2 regions of the Sutterella megalosphaeroides genome follow, and region 2 is predicted to be linked to the other one. Evidence: riboswitches for the same ligand, from Rfam matches in the RefSeq annotation. Region 2 holds a riboswitch; the other holds the start of a gene.
What was found. A riboswitch is a leader RNA that binds a small molecule or an ion and turns the genes downstream of it on or off. The one in region 2 is predicted to bind lysine.
Positions count from the first base shown of each region.

Region 1: it holds a riboswitch for lysine, as region 2 does, so the genes downstream of both, S6FBBBH3_RS04490 (Na+/H+ antiporter NhaC family protein) here and S6FBBBH3_RS06870 (APC family permease) in region 2, are expected to answer to the same signal.

Region 1 is NZ_AP018786.1:1,014,495-1,019,535, forward strand. Features, by position in the region: gene S6FBBBH3_RS04485 (M20 family metallopeptidase) at 1-935, opposite strand, end outside; gene S6FBBBH3_RS04490 (Na+/H+ antiporter NhaC family protein) at 985-2,367, opposite strand; lysine riboswitch at 2,680-2,858, opposite strand; gene S6FBBBH3_RS04500 (hypothetical protein) at 3,228-3,674, opposite strand; gene S6FBBBH3_RS04505 (dipeptide ABC transporter ATP-binding protein) at 3,823-5,041, opposite strand, start outside.
Region 2 is NZ_AP018786.1:1,684,014-1,689,054, forward strand. Features, by position in the region: gene S6FBBBH3_RS06865 (amidohydrolase) at 1-234, opposite strand, end outside; gene S6FBBBH3_RS06870 (APC family permease) at 317-1,708, opposite strand; lysine riboswitch at 1,904-2,081, opposite strand; gene S6FBBBH3_RS06875 (universal stress protein) at 2,926-3,828, shown strand; gene S6FBBBH3_RS11260 (AlkZ-related protein) at 3,993-4,769, shown strand; gene S6FBBBH3_RS11265 (DMT family transporter) at 4,909-5,041, shown strand, end outside.

The DNA.
Region 1 (5,041 bases), 670 kb from region 2:
TAGCAGTCGACGAGCGTCGTCACGAGTTCGTGGTCTTCGGGGACCGCAAAGGACTGCATGTAGGGGCTTTTCCGGGGCTTCAGCCGGACGTTCACCTTATCGGCAAGGCCGAGGTCGGCTGCCGCCGAGCGGATCTGCGCGATGCAGTCCTCGGACGTTTCGCCCGGCACGACGTAGCGGTCGACGAAGACGTAGCAGCTGTCGGGAACGACGAGCGTGTCGGGGTTGCCCCCAGACATGTAGCGCACGCACCAGGTGCCGCCGACGAGCTTCGGGTGGGTTTTCGTCGGCAGCGCCTCGATCGCGACCGCAAGCTTTCCCGCCGAAATGAGCGCGTTTTCGCCGCGGCGCGGGTAGCGGCTCGCGTGCGCGGACTCGCCGCGCACGGTGACCTCGAAGCTGTAGCGACCGCGGAAACCGATCGCCGCGTTCGTAAAGCGGCACTCGGCCATGACGGCGTAGTCGGCTTTGAGCACGCCTTCGTCGCAAAGCGCGTAGGTCCCGCGACTCAAGCCCTCTTCGTCCGAAACGAAGGCGGCGAGGATCTTCCCCGAGAAGCGCTCGGGGTGCGCCGCAAAGTATTCGAGGGTCGAAAGGAGGCACGCGAGGCCCCCCTTCATGTCCATGGCGCCGCGCCCGTAGACCTTGCCGTCGATTTCGGTCGCGCGGAAAGGATTCGTCTTCCAGTTTTCGAGCGTCACGTCGACCGTGTCGATGTGACCGATCAGAAGCATCGTTTTCCCGGGACGGCCCGAGTCGAGCTCCGTCCAGACCGAGGGGCGCACGCCCTCGACGTCCTCGTCGAAGCGCGAAAAGTGCGGCGTCAGGCCGAAGCCGCGGATGAGGCCCGCGATGTGTTCGGCGATTTCGAGCTCGCGCCCGTTGACGGAGCGGATGTTGATGAGGTCGTACCAGCGTTGAATGAGGGGATCCATGGTGCGTTTTCCGTGAGTGGGTCGATGGGGATGAAAGAAGCGTCCGGACTCAGGCGGGCTGCGCTTCGGCGCGTCCCGTCGCACGCTCGTCGCGAAGGGCTTCGAGCTTGGCCGTGCACAGGCCCGTGACGGCGTAAAAGACCGAGAAGAGAATCGAGAGCCAGAGCATCGGCGCAAACGGCGTGAAGGCGAGATTCGCGACCCCGAGCGTGCCGGCCGTGTAGGAGCCCGTCGTCGACCAGGGCACCATGGGCGCAAGTCCCGTACCGGTGTCGATCATCATGCGCATCAGGTTCTTGCGGGAGAGCCCGTACGCGGGAAAGAGGTCCTTCGTCATGGCGCCGACAACGGGGTAGCTCACGTAGTAGGCGCCCGTAATCGTGAAGAAGACGGCATGGAGCACCATCACCGCGAAGCTCATCGATCGGCTCGTGCGGGCGCGTTCGCGAAGCCACGCAAGGAGCACGTCCGCGACACCCGCCGTGCGCAGGGGCGCCCCGAAGATCGCCGCCGCCATCAGAAGGCCGATCGTGCCCAACATGCTCGTGAAGCCCCCGCGGTTCACCATCGTGTCGACGAAGCTCGAGCCCGTCTCGGCGGCGTAGCCCGAATACATGGCGTTCATGAGGTCTCGCGGATTTTCGCCCTGAAGGACTACGGCGATGAGAGCGGCCGCGGCAATCCCTGCGACGAAGGTCGGGATGGCGGGCTTGCGAAGCACGATGAGGGCGAGCACGACCGGAACCGGTAGGAGCGTGAGAACGCTCAGGTCGAAGTTCGCGGAAAGCGTCGCGAGGATTTCGTCGTAGGCGCCGCTCGCCGCCGCGTGGGTTTCGAGCGAGAGCCCGTAGACGAAGAAGAACGCAAGGCTCAGAAGGAAGGCGGGTCCCGTCGAAACGAGGGCGTGCCGGATTCCTTCCATCAAGGGCGTGTCGGTAACGGTCGCGGTGATGACGGTCGAATCCGAAAGAGGCGAAATCTTGTCGCCCGTGAAGGCCCCCACGCACACGGCGCCCGCCGCGGCTTCGAGCGGAACGCCGAGGCCCTCGGCAACGCCCATGCACGCGATGCCCACCGTGGCGAGCGTTCCCCAGGACGTACCCGCGAGCGCGCTCATGAGCGTACAGATGATGCAGACGACCGGAAGGAACATCGAGGGCGTGATCACTTGCATCCCGAGGTAAATCATGGTCGGGATCGTGCCCGAAGCCATCCAGACGGCAATGAGGACGCCGACCGCGAGCAAAATGAGCATCGCCACGAGCATCGAGGCGATCGTATCGCGAATGCCGCGCTGCAGATCGTCGTAGCGGATCCCGAAGGCGCAGGCCATCGCGCACATGATCGCGCCGTCGATCGCAAGCACGATGCGCGCGTTGAGCTCAAGCTCCATGAGACCGAAAACCAAAACGAAGACGCCGACGGCAAGCATGGAAAAGGCTGCGCGGGCGCCGATCGGCGATGTTGTCGAGGATGCGGCGGACGGGTTCATGGCTGGGCCTCCGAAAAAGGGAAAAGCGAGGGCGAAAAGCTCTTCGGCAAGACGAAAAAAGGTCGAAGGTCCGCTTCCGGACCCCGACCTTTTGTTGACCTTCGGCCGCCCTGTAGCGCGACGGACGCTCCGTCGGTGTGAGGGCGGTCCCCCGTCGTGAGGTTGTGTTTCGGCCTCGGTCCTCTTTTGGCTTTTCGGCCGTTCGGTACCGACGCGCGCACTCCGTCGCGGGGTTTCGTTCTCTTTTTCGGGTGTTCCGGTAGCGCTCCGCGTTGCCGCGACAGTCCCGGAGATGTTCTCTCCGGTCCCAGGTGCGCTTTCGACCCGCGAAACGGCCCAGGCGCCCTTCGGCGGTCGTCCCTTTCGGCTTCCCCTCGATTTCGCGTGTATGGAGAAACGTACTCTTGAAGACCGCAACCTCTACCTGTGTCATTCCATTCTGCACTGCGAAAAGCGCGCGGTCCGTACCGAAAAGGCCTTAGTTCGTTTGTGACGATCGGGTGCGTCGCGCAACGAAAAAGGGCGTCTGGGGGAAATCACCCGAGCTCGAAAACCCGAATGCGTATTCGAAGGGTCGGTTTATTCCGAGGTTTACTAGGGGGTTGTGCCTAGTGCGGAAAACTCGTAGAAAAAATAAGGAAATAAGGAGAAATAAGGCAAAGGATGCCGTGCGGCAAATCGACGGCAACTCAACGGAAAACCGGCCGCGGGTTGCCGCGACCGGTTGAGCGGGATCCCCCTTGTCCCGAAACGAGTCGCTCGGTGCGAGGCGTTTCGGGAGGGGGGACGCGTTGAAGAACTCAGCGGGGGCCGAAGCCGGGACCGCCCGGACCTCCGGGTCCGCCCGGACGATGCCCGCCGGGCCCTCCGGGACCAGCCGCTCCGCCGGGCCCGCCCGGACGGTGGCCGGGCGGCTCGGGCCGATGTGGCGGTCGATGCGCTTGAGGAGGCGGAGGTGCCGGACGGGGCGGAGGCGGCGGGGGCGGACGATGGAAGGCGGCCGCCCGTTCCGCGAGGAATCGGCGGTAGGCGTCGCGCGAATACCAACGCCCGTCGTAGTACCAACGGTGTCCGTCCCAGCGGCCTTCGCGGTAGTGTTCGCGAATGTATTCGCGGGTGAGCGCGTCGGTGACGCCGTAGAGGAGGTCGGCGAGGAGTTCGTCCGAAGCGGCCGAAGCGACTCCCGCCCAACCGCCCGCGGCAAGCAGCACCGCCGTGCCGAAAATCAGTTTGCGACGCGTGGTCATGGTTTTCTTCCTTCTTCTTCCGTAGGGTTTTCTTGCTCGTACCCGATCGGATACGAGTGAACGTATGTTCAGTATAGGACGCGCCCATGCAAAGTCGCGTTAAGCGAACGCCGCGGAATGCAAGAAAGTGCGACCGAAGCTTGAGTTTTCAGTCGGACGCGTCGGGGCTGCGGTCAAAGAGCTTCGAAGCTTTCTCGCCGAGTCGGGGCACGGCTGCAAGGAGCCTCTGCGTATAGGGGTCGACGGGGTGCGTGAGGATCGCCTGCGCGTCGCCCGTTTCGACGATGCGGCCCGATTTCATGACGAGGATGCGGTCCGCCATGTATTCGACGACGCCGAAATTGTGGGTGATGAAGAGGTACCCGAGTCCGAACTCCCGCTGCAGGGCTTTGAGGAGATTCAGAATCTGCGCCTGCACCGAGACGTCGAGGGCCGACGTGGGTTCGTCGCAGACGATGAGCTTGGGCTCGACCGACAACGCCCGCGCAATGGCGATGCGCTGCCGTTGCCCGCCCGAAAAGGCGTGCAGAAGTCGGTCCGCGGCATCGGCGGGCAGGCCCACGGCGTGAAGGAGCCGCTCGAGTCGCTCCAGGCGTTGCGCTTTCGACCACTCGGGGCGCAGGCTTTCCATCCCTTCGAGAAGGGTCGAGCGGATCGTGCGGCGCGGATCAAGGGATGCGTTCGGGTCTTGGAAAATCATTTGAACGGAACGGCGCAACCGCCGCTCGGCCGTGCGGGTGAGGGGAAAGAGGGGCGAGCCCGCAAGGTCGACCTCTCCCGCAACTCGCGCTTTTCCGCCGAGAAGTCCGAGGAGCGCCAGGCCCGTCGTGGTTTTGCCCGATCCCGACTCCCCGACCAGGGCCACCGTTTCGCCCGGGCGGACGTCGAAGGTCACGTCGCGGACGACAGGCTCTGGGTCTCGAGCGAAAAAGCCCCGCGCCCGAAAGCCGACGGTGAGGTTGCGTACGGAAAGAAGCGGAGAAACAATCGAACCGTCGGAGGGGGTGCTCGGGGCGCCCGATGCGCCCGATGCGCCCGATGCGTTTGTGTGTTCCGTCGTCTTCGTCCCGCGGGCGTCCGCCTCCGGGAAGTGGCAGCGCACAACCGACGCGCCCGCCGTGCGGGCAACGGGTGCCGTCCTTCGGCAGATCGCACGCGCTTTCGGGCAGCGGGGTGCGAAGTGGCACCCGGCGGGCAGGTGCCCCGGCGTCGGAACCGTGCCCGGAATCGCCGCGAGAGGGCGCGTCCGATCGGCTCCGGGGAGCGCACCGAGGAGCGCCGTCGCGTAGGGGTGTCGGGGCGCGGCGAAAAAGTCCCGCACCGCGGCGCATTCGACCGTTTCGCCCGCGTACATGAGGGCGAGCCGG
Region 2 (5,041 bases):
CGACATCAGGTGGCAGTGACTGTCGTTGAAGCCCGGGATCACGAGACGCCCTCGGGCGTCGATCGTGCGGGTGCCTTCCGGGGCGGCGCGGCGCAGGGCCTCGGCGGGACCCACGGCGCGGATCGTATCCCCGACGATGAGGATCGCTTCCTCGAACCGGTTCGTGTCCGCATAGACGCGGGCGTTCTCAATCAGGGTGGCCACGGGGGCGCTGTGGGTGTTCGTGTGTTCCATGATCGTCATTCCTAAATTCACAATTCGCTTTCGGTGAGCGCGCCGGTGCGCGCTCGGAAGTTGTCTTTTCGGGGGCAGTCCGTCAGTCGTCGGCGGCGAGGACCGGCCGGGCCGAGCTCGTCTCGGTGCGGCGGCGGGCCGCTTCTTCGGAGGACTTTTCAAAGAAGACCTTGAAGATCACGAGCGCAATCGCCGGAACGATGAGGTTCAGCATCGCGGTGAAGGGGTCTTCGAGGAGGGTCGAAACGAGGAGCCCGACCATCACGGCGATCACGGCCCAGATGAGGTACGGATAGAGCCAGACCTTGTAGGGGCGTTCCATCGTGGGGTAGCGACGACGCAGAACAATCACGGCGTAGAACGTAAGACCGTTGAAGATGATCCCCGAGACCGCGACAAGGCTCGTCAGCCCCCCGAGGTCGCGCATGAAGACAAGACCGATCGAGATGGCGGCGGAAGCGAGAAGCGCGTTCACCGGAGTACGGAAGTTGCCGTGCAGCGTGCCGAGCGCTCGCACCATCGCGCCGTCGCGCGCCATCGCGTAGTAGACGCGGGGGAAGACCATCACGCAGCCGTTCAGGGAATTGAAGATCGCGAGAATCATCGCCGCGGCGACCACGGTGCCGCCGAACGTGCCGAAGAGGACGTTCGCCGCTTCGCGACCGAGGTAGTAGTCGCCCCCTTCGATCATGGCGCGAATCGTTTCGTAGGGCAAAACGCGGAAGATCGAGTAATTGAAGAGGACGTAAAGGAGCGTGACGCCGACGATCGAGAGAATGATCGCCAAGGGGAGCGTACGGCGCGGGTTCTTGATTTCTTCCGCGATGCTGTTCAAGTTCGTCCAGCCTTCGTAGGCCCAGAGGGTCGCGACGACCGCAAAGGCCACGGTGGAAAGGAGCGTCCCGACGGAGGGAAGTTCTTCGGGCATCGTGAGAATCGGCGTTTCAACGTCGCCGAGAATGAACCCCGCACCGAGAATCACCGCGATCGGAAGGAGCTTCAGAACCATGAAGACATTCTGGACGGCCGCACCCAAGCGCACGCCCCGGATGTTCACAAGCGTCAGAAGCAGGATCGTGCCTGCGGCAAGGAACTTTTGCGCCCAGGGCCCCATCGGAAAAACGGTCGAGAGGGCCGCGGCAAAAGCGACGGCGAGCGCCGCAATCGACGCGGAAGCGGAAAGGACGAAGCTCGAAAAGCCGCTCACAAAGGCCGTCCGTTCGCCGTAGGCTTCGCGAAGGTACACGTACGAGCCGCCGGCCTTGGGCATCATCGCGCCCAATTCCGCGTAGCAAACGCCGCTCATGAGCGTGATCAAACCGCCCGCGATCCAAACGAGAAGAGCGAGCCCCAAGTTCATGCCCGAACGCTCGAGCACGATCCCGCCGATATAGAAGATCCCCGAGCCGATCATGATGCCCGCGAGGACCGATATGCCTCCGAAGAGGCCGATTTCACGACGAAGTTCCGTCATGGTGAGTCTCCGAAAGATGAAAAAAAAGAAGCTGCATCGCGTATCGATGCAACTTCTTCTCCTTTCGGAGGCCGAAGGACCGCGTCTCGGGCGGATTCCGGCTGCAGGGTCGATGCGACAAACGCCCTGCCGGAACCCTCGATGGCGGTTTCGGCCGCCCTCCCGGAGGCACACTCCGAGAAAGCGAGCGTCGTCGCGATCGATAGCTCCTCCAAAAGCCCCTGCGGACTTTCGGGAGTCGCGGAAGTATTTCTCCCGCGCCCAACGCCCGACCGACGCCTCGATCGGAGTTTCGGCGGTTTGGCCTTTCCCGGGGATCGTCGACTGCCGTCTCCCACCCGGTACTCATCCGCACCGCGCCTCTATCTGCGAATGCGCCCCGCCTTCGAACCCGTGTTCTTCGGGAGGGACGGGTGCCTTGAAACGTTTCCGCCTCAGGGCGCCCTTTGTTTCCGGGAAGCGCGTTTTGCGTCTCCCGTTGCTTTTAATTTGCACGAATTCTTCGTAGGCGTGGTCCCATCCCAACCCGTTTACCCGACTTTTTTGCCCGCCCCGACCGAATTGATGATGTTCGGCAACGAAGCTAAGCCCTATTGCCTAAACGATTCCGCCGAGCTTTGCGCCTCGGGCGATTTTAAGAGTGCTCGGCGGGCGAGGGGCGACCGAAGAGCGTCAAAAAGCAGAAGACTCGAACGAAAAACCGAAAAAAACGCTCGGTGCCTTGACAATTCGATTCATTCGTCCTACGATCCGCGGCAAGCGTACCCCGCACAGCTCCGACTCGTCCGTGAGGACGGGACGTCTGCAACAAGCGGGGTCTTTTTTTTGCTTGTTTTTCGGGCTCTTCCGACGTGTCGGAGAAGAAGGACTTCCGGGCGCTCGAAAACCCTCAAAAGCCAAACCCCCGCACCGATCGTCGTTCGGTTCGACGTTCGGTTCGACGTTCAATGCGAGGGCCCGACCGTCACGCGACCTTACCTCGCTCCGCGCTCGCAGCTCCTCGAAGCAGTCTCCCTCATTCCCCTCGGGCGTAATCCAACCGTCTTCCATGTTAAAACGCCTTGGAAAACGCGCTCCCGCGCAAAGAGACGCGTTTCGACGGCCTTTCGTCGGGTTTTCCTCCGCGCGTCCTGCGCGCCGCGCGCTCTGCGTTATGTCAGAATGGAAATAAGGAATCGAGCTTCTCCGGCCCGATTTTCACCCCAGGAGGTAAGTCTATGCGCATTCTCGTTCCCGTCGACGGCAGCAACCACAGCCGCAAAGTCCTTCAGTTCCTCGCCGCCCGTCGGACGCTGCTCGGTTCGAGCCCGACGATCGACCTCGTCAACGTTCAGCATTCGGTTCCCGCGGCCGTGATGCAGTTTCTTGACCTGCAAGCCGTGCGTTCGGCCTCCGAGGCCGAAGGCCGCAAGGTGTTCGACGCTATCAAGGCGGACGTCGACCTTTCGGGCCTCGAGCCCGAAGAAAAGGTGATCCTCGGCGACGCGGGCACCGCGATTGCCGAAGAAGCCGACCGCACCGAGGCGGACCTCATCGTGATGGGGACGCGCGGCCTCAACCCCGTGAAGGGCCTTTTCCTGGGTTCCGTTTCGACGAGCGTCTTGGCCCACACGAAGACCCCCTTGCTTCTCATCCGAAACGACACGCCCGTTCCCGAAACGAGCGACGTCAAGGTGGGCATTGCGGTCGACGGCTCTGAAAACGGCATTGCCGCCGTCGAATACGTCCTCTCGAACGCCGAATTCTTCGGCCCGAACGCGACCTTTGAAATCATTCACGCGACGCCCGCCTACCATACGCTCCTTTCGACCTCGGCCTACATGGTCGATACGATCGGGCCGCTCGTGACGGAAAAGGAATTCAACGACGGTCAGGAAAAGCTCTTCGAAGAAGCCGTCGGACCCGCGGTCGACCTCTTCCGCGCGGCGGGTCTTCCCTGCGAAGCGCGTCACTTGACGGGCGACGCCGCCGTGGCGATTGCCGAATACGCGGACAAGAACCTCGACATGCTCGTCATGGGCTCGCACGGGCGCGGGAACTTCTCCTCGGCCGTGATGGGTTCGACCGCGATGCACATCGCCGCCGAAACGAAGGCGCCGATCCTCATCGTCCGTAAATAACCCGAGCACCCTTCGCCCTTTCCGGACGGCCCCCGGGCGGACCGTCCGCGCTTCGTCGAAGCCCAAGGCCGGAAACGCTCTCACCCGTGCATCGCACCGAGGCGCCGTTTCCGGCCGTTTTGCTTAATCGTTCATCGAGCACTCTTCACCGGAGGCACTCTGCCATGCGTGCACCCGTCACCGTTCGCAGCGGTCGCGACATCGCGGCCCTCGTGCATGAAATCGGCTTTCTGCCGTTTTATTCGACACCCGTCCCCGGCTTTTCGCTGCGGGACCTCACCGATCCCGCGATCTGGATTTCGAACGACCAGCGCGTCAACCCCTGGTACTACCGTCAGGACGTGGCGCTCGACGACCGGATCGTCTACGGGAAACTCTTCGACGGGAAGATGGGCTTCGTCGACCTCGACCTTTTCCCCGACTTCGTGCGCGTTCGTCGCGACGGGCGCGACGCGCGCGAGATGCTCGAGGCAGAGCTCTTGAAACCCGTCGACCTCGCGGTGCTCGATGCGATCCCCCACGGCGAAAGCCTCACCGAACCCCTCATCAAAGAGAACCTCATCGTCGAGCCGAAGGGCGTGCCCGCCGCGCTCGCTCGCCTTCAGACGGCAACCTTCCTCTATACGGCCTCCTTTGAATACAAGCTCACCCGCGGAGGGCGCCCGTACGGGTGGCCGCTTGCCGCCTACATGCGGCCCGAAGAAGAGCTCGGGCACGAACGCGTCTTTCCCGCGCCCGAGCGCTCCTACGAGGCGGCGCGCGCGACGCTCCTCGAGCGCGTGCTTGCGGTTGTTCCCGACGCGCTCGAACGGTCGCCCGAGGGCGTCGTGCGCCTCATCGACTTCGCGATGGGACCGAAGGCCCGGAAGGCGAAGGCGGCGCCCGAAACCGAAGAAGCAAAGACCGCCAAAGCCACTCGCAAAGGGAAGGCCCGAAAGTGAGTCCCTACTGCGGCGGATCACCCGTGCGCCCTGCGGTCCCGACTGCGGGGCTTTTTTCGACACCCGAAACAAACCGAACGCTCGTTATGTTAGGATTCGGGCTTCGCTTTTTTATTTCTTTTGTTTCGTGAGGTTCGTCGTGTACGGCTACCTGCTTCTCACCGCCGCCATCGTTTCCGAAGTCTGCGGCACGACCTGCTTGGGAAAGTCCGCGGGGTTCTCGCAACCGGCTTGGGCCGCCGGCGGGCTGCTTTTCTACGCCGTGTCGTTCG